DNA from 2 places in the Clostridioides sp. ZZV15-6598 genome. Region 2 is predicted to be linked to the other one. Evidence: riboswitches for the same ligand, from Rfam matches in the RefSeq annotation. Region 2 holds a riboswitch; the other holds the start of a gene.
What was found. Region 2 has a riboswitch for cyclic di-GMP ahead of flgB (flagellar basal body rod protein FlgB). Riboswitches for the same ligand answer to the same signal wherever they lie in the genome.
Positions count from the first base shown of each region.

Region 1: another riboswitch for cyclic di-GMP. It lies ahead of KGF50_RS01425 (M60 family metallopeptidase); the one in region 2 lies ahead of flgB (flagellar basal body rod protein FlgB).

Region 1 is NZ_JAGWCS010000004.1:64,067-67,285, reverse strand. Features, by position in the region: gene KGF50_RS01430 (cell wall-binding protein Cwp9) at 1-1,153, shown strand, start outside; cyclic di-GMP riboswitch class I at 1,376-1,461, shown strand; gene KGF50_RS01425 (M60 family metallopeptidase) at 1,584-3,219, shown strand, end outside.
Region 2 is NZ_JAGWCS010000116.1:4,649-7,867, reverse strand. Features, by position in the region: gene fliF (flagellar basal-body MS-ring/collar protein FliF) at 1-634, opposite strand, end outside; gene fliE (flagellar hook-basal body complex protein FliE) at 659-976, opposite strand; gene flgC (flagellar basal body rod protein FlgC) at 986-1,390, opposite strand; gene flgB (flagellar basal body rod protein FlgB) at 1,398-1,715, opposite strand; cyclic di-GMP riboswitch class I at 2,124-2,212, opposite strand; gene KGF50_RS16910 (glycosyltransferase family protein) at 2,461-3,129, opposite strand; gene KGF50_RS16905 (glycoside hydrolase family 99-like domain-containing protein) at 3,122-3,219, opposite strand, start outside.

The sequences.
Region 1 (3,219 bases), on a different contig from region 2:
ACAAAATCAAATTCCAAGTACTACTATGGAAAGACTAAACAAAGCAAACACTGTATATATAATAGGTTCAGAATCGACAATAAGTAAAAATATTGAAAATCAATTACTTTCTAAAAAGAAAGCTGTACAAAGAATATTTGGTGAGAATAGATTTGATACAAGTGTGAAAATAGCTGAGAAAATCAAAGAAATCAAACCTATTGATAAAGTAATTATAGCTAATGGAATTACAGGAGAGGCAGATGCAATAAGTGCATCGCCAGTAGCTGCAAGAGATGGAGTGCCTATAATACTTACAGATGGAAATAGTGTAGGATTTGACACTACAGGATTAAAGAGCTATGCACTTGGTTCTAGCGAAATAATAAGTGATGAGTTGGTAAAAAGTACAAATTCTGTTAGGTTAGGTGGAACAGATAGGTTTGACACCAATAAGAGAGTTATACAAGAGTTTTATAAAAACAGTAAAGAGTTTTACTTAAGCAAAGGTCTACAATTAACAGATGCATTAGTCGCTTCTACAATAGCAAAAAATGCTCCTGTAGTCTTAGTAGAAAATGGTAGCAATAAGAGTATTTTAAGTGGAGCAGATAAACTTACAGTACTTGGAGGGATAAATCAGAATGTAATCAAACAGTGTATAAATCAAGCTTCTCCAAATCAACAAGGACTATATTATAATCCAAATGATAGAACATTTAAGGACAGAATAAAGGGAAAAGTATATGCTCATATAAGACAATATAGAAAAGAAAACGGAGTAAAAGAGTTATCTGTAGCAAGTAGATTAGAGGGATTAGCAAATGATTGGTCTAATTTAATGGCAAATAAGAATACTTTATCTCACACAATAAATGGGAAAAACTCATACTCTACTTTTCTAAAGTACTTAGATTGGAGTGAGATTAAACCTGGATATGTTGCAGTTCAAGGTGAAAATATAATTAAATATAAAATTCCAGATAAACCTGTTTATACAAATAGAGATGCAGATGATATAGGTAATTTTATTTTTAATGAGTGGAAGACAAATCCTGAAGAAGGTACCAATATGCTACATAAAGGATATGAAATAATGGGATTTGGAATAGCCATAACAGGAGATAAGAACATATATGCAACACATGAGTTTTATGGAAGATATAAAAAATAAGTATTTGTTATAATTTAGGTATCCTAGAGAATATAAATATAGACAATATGAAAGTATACATAAAATGATAGCTGTGAGAAAGTAATATATAAATAATGAAATTATAATAGAAAATAACATTTATATTAATATAATAATATAAATGTTATTTTTTTATAATTTAGTGTAAAAAAATTGTATCAAAAAGTTTAAAAATGGTATAAAATGGGTAAGAAAGTAGTGAAAATTAAATGGCAAAATTAGGGAAACCTAATGACGCAAAACTATAGGGGTTAAAGCTTTTAAAGCCATATCAGCCAGTTGCTAAAAAGAGTGAAGTCTTTTTATTTTATAATTAAGATTCTCTTTGAGTGTCTTTTTTTATTGTCTGAAACTATAGTATTTAAATTCATGAGAAATTAGAAATTTATTGAGGGAGGATTGTTGTTTCATGAAAAAGGCAATATCTTGTGTACTAGCAGTGTCAATGTGTAGTGCACCACTAAATGTTTTTGCAGAACCTATCTTGGAGGGCAAATTAAGGGCAGTTGAAAAATCAGTTACAGAGAAGTTAAAGGGGAATCTTGAAGTAGATTTAAATTTTTCACTTCCAATAAAAAATAATGAATCAGAAAGTATAACTAATACACAATTGGAATTAAAAGATGATAGTAATAATAGTGGAATAATAAAGCTTGGAGAAAAAGATTCAGGAACATTAAATATTGGGGCAGATAATATAGAATATACTATAAAAAAACTATCTGCACGTAGAAGTGAAATAAAAAATAAAGATGAGAATATATCATATTATAATATTGTATTTAATAATTTACCTGTTGGAAAATACAATGTAGAAGTCTCTGGAGGAGGATTCAAGAGTAAGGAAATTAAAGATATTGATATATCAAGTTATTCACAAAGAGTTTTATTAAGTAATAGAGCAAGTGTAGATGATAAAAATAAACCTTTAAACTATGAATTATTCTTGATGGGCGATGTGAATAATGATGGAAAAGTGGATAAGAATGATTATGATGATGTATTGAAAAATATAAATTCAAATAAAAGTGAATATGATTTAAATAGAGATGGAAAGGTAGATATTGCCGACTTGGACTATGTTCAGAAAAATTTAGGTCAAAGTGAAGATGAAAAAAGCCTAGAGAGTATAGTATCTACCAATCCTATAGTAGATACAAGTAAAGTAACATTAGAAAAAAACAGTGATACAAATATTCAAGGTACGGTAGAGGATTTATTTATTGGAGAGAATAGTGGAGTTAAAATATCTCCAGCAAATGCAGGTGATGAGATATCAGAAGAAAAACCAGCAGTAATGGATATAGCTTTATCAGAAGCACTTGATATGGAAGTCATAAATATAAAAGCACCTGAAGGCAATGCTCCAGCAAAAGGAATAGTTGAAGTTACAGATAAAGATGGTAATGTTCAGCAGGTTCCTTATGAAAATAAAGAATATGTAGAAACTTTAAAAGAGGAACAAGAGCAAGAGAAAGTAAATAACGAACAAGAAGAGACAAATAATGAAGATGAAAATATAGACCAATCTGATAGTAACTTAGACAATAATCAAGAAGGAAAAAATGATAAAGAAGATTCAACTTCAAATACAAATGATAAAGAAAATAATGATAAAGAAAATTCATCAACAGATAAGTCTGATTCTGACAAAGATACATCAAAGCAAGAAGATAATATCAGCAAAGATGATAGTTCTACAACATCTACATATGGTAGGTCAGCAGTAGAGACATATGCAGAAGTCCAAAATAGTGATATAGTAATAAATCTTGGTAAACAAGTAGCAGTAAAAAAGATAACAATAAAAATAACAGCTACAACAGCAAATGATAGAAACCTTGCAGAAATATCTAAAGTTGAATTTTTAAATAATGTATATAAAGAAATACCAAAACCAGAAATGAATATACCTAAAATCAATAAAATATCGACTAGTACTGCGGTTGGAAATGAAAAAGTATCTTTTTATTGGAATAATGAAGTAAATGTATCTGCATACGAACTTATATTAGATACGATTGACAGTAGCGGAAAGGTATTAT
Region 2 (3,219 bases):
TTTGAACATTTTTCTCTGGTATATTTGTAACACTTCCTGATACAAGTGCCATAACAGATTTTATTTGATTTTTCTCTAAAGTAGTTCCTGGCTTCAGCATCAAATAAACAGCTGCGCTTCCTGGAACAGCCTCCTTCTCAAATACAGAAGACTCACCAAATGTTATATGTACTCTACTATCTTCCACCTGAGGAAAACTCTTGATTGTTTTTTCTATTTCTCCTTGCATCATTCGTTGCTTCTTAATTTGAAATTCTTCATCGGTAAGACCTATTGATGAACTATCATCCATAAGTGCAAAGCCTTTAGAACCACTTGTTAAACTTGGAGCTAACTCTAACCTCAACTTATCAACTTCTGTTCTAGGAACATAAATTGTACTTCCTTTTACCCTAGTATCTATTTTTCTAGACTCTAATTCTGCTGATATATCTGCAGCATCTTGAACATCTAGTTCTGAAAATAAGACTGCATACTTATTTTTGCTTGCAGATATTGCTGTAAATACTAGCGCTAAACATATAGCAACAATCCCTATACCTAATGCTATCTTAGTCCCCTTTTTTAGAGAACCTATTTTTGTCCTAGATTTAGCAACTTGCTCCTTAATCTTATTTTTAAAACTGGCTATCATTGATTATTACTCCTGTTCAAAAGGCTAAATTTGTACTTTATTCATTTCTTGATATGCATCATGAATCTTATTTCTAACTTCTATTAAATATTGCATAGATAGTTGTGCTTCTTGACCTCTTAACATAACTTCATGCATAGAAACATCTTCGCCTTTTATAAATTTTTCTTTCATATCATCTGCTGTCACTTGTTGAAAATTAACCTTGTCTATAGTATCCTTTATTACATCTTCAAAATTCTTTTTTTCTTCTTTATTGTTAGTATTTAATGGTTTAGTTCCTCCAATTAAGTTATCTAACTGTGTACCTTGCACTATGTTGTTAATCTGTGTAATCGGCATAAATTATCCCTACTTTCCTATTTCCAGTGCTTTTGATATCATAGACTTCTGAGCATTTAATGTATCTATATTAGACTCATATGCTCGTGAAGCAGTTATTAAGTCTGTCATCTCAACTAATATATTTACGTTAGGATATTCTACATATCCATTTGGCTTTGCATCTGGGTGAGATGGGTCATATACTTCTTTAAGAGGTGATTTGTCATCTTCAACAGATGTGACTTTTACTCCTAACATACCTAATTTATTATCATAATTTTCTTCAAATGAAACTACTTTTCGTCTATATGCTTCTCCATTTGGACCTCTTGTAGCATTTATATTTGCTACATTTGATGATATGATATCCATTTTCAAACTTTCTGCTGTTAAACCACTAGCAGAGATTTCCATTCCACTGAACACACTCATCTTTTATTTACCTCCCACTTATTATTGATTTAGTCATTGCTATTTTACCATTTGCAAAACCTATCAAAGCATTATACTGTAATGTTGTCATTGCTTGATTTACTTTTTCTTCTTCTATGTCTACATTATTACCATCCACTCTTAATCCTTTAGAATTATCTGTTTTTTCTTCTATTTTAGGCATGGCATCATTTAATGTTTCTTCGAAAGTTACATAATGTTTCTTATAGCCTTCAGTATTTATATTTGCTATATTATTTGCTATTGTCTGACTTCTTAGATTAGTTGCATCTAATCCCATTTTTATAATGTCATATGTATTCATATTCACTCCTCCTTAAAATATTCATCTACTCTATTTATTAATTAAAAACGGAGTTGCTATATTACAAAAAATGACTTCTTTATTTATCCAAATTAATTGCATTTCTATTACATTAATATAATAATGTATCATTTTAGTAAGAAAACAAAGTTTTCCTCAGTAAACTCTAGTGAAAATAAAAAAAAATTTTAATATGTATTTAATTATTTCTTTGCAAAGTTGCCTTTTTTTGTAAAATAGTAACTTTTTTATATGCTTTATCTCTATTTTAAATTATAAATTGGTAAAATTTGTTATTATATATATTTTTTACTGTAATAAAGTAATTTTTTCATAACAAAATGACCGCCAAAAAGGCAGTCAATTCGACTAATCCTACGTATACAGTATAGTATACTTAGGACTCTTTTTGGCAACTGGCTGACATAGTTTATATACAAACCTTAGCCCCTATAGCTTTGCGTCACTAAATTTCTCTAGTTTTGCCAATTTAGTTTTAACTTAAGTATACAATAAATAACAAATTTTTTAAATATATTTTTGTGTATATTCTTCTATTTTATTTTATAATTTAATTTTCAATGTATGATATAGTGTTTATTTTTGAATGTAATCTTATAAAATTTGAACAAAAACAGTTATTCCATTCTCAATAAAATTTAATCTATTAGTTTAAATATTTTATCGGGAATGGAATAATTAACCCACATATCTTAGTTTAAATAGCTTTTATATTAAAAAACTATTATACTTTATCAGTATCAATAAACTCAGAATAAATATCAATAAACATTTTTCTATATTTATAGTATTCATCAGAGATACATAATAACCCAGAATCATGCACACACCACGGTTTTTTTTGGTTTGGTATTACAACTTTATATTTATTTTTTATAAATTCTATACTTTGAGATAAGTCATAAAAATCCCATCCATCAAATACATCTTCTCGCCATCTCAAATCATATTGAGTTATCATTATTAGACCATCAATACCAAGCACTTCTTCATATTCTTGCTCTACTTCATCATAGCTTAATAATGACATTTTTCCTGTAACACTTGACTCGTATACTTTTCCAACTTGCCAATAATTTTCACAAAATAATTTTTTTGTACCACAAACTCCAATCATTCCAACTGATTTATTACTTTCAAATATACTTATAATATCATATATAAAATTTTCATTAATTATAAAAACATCTTGATGTAGATATACTTTATAGGTAGCATCAGATTTACTCTGAGCATTATTATATGCACTTGCAATAGATGATGCATCTCTTATAGATATTATTTCTACTTCAAGCCCTTCAGGTCTCTTTAGTCTACTTATATAGAAAAGACACTCTATATATGATAATGTATTATTAACTGCTGTTATAAAACAAATTTTCTTATTATTCATATTTAAAGAATTCTCTCCTAACATCCTTGATAGCTTTTTGTGTTAAATTAAGATATGCATATCCATATTTAGAACATGGTTCTAGTATAG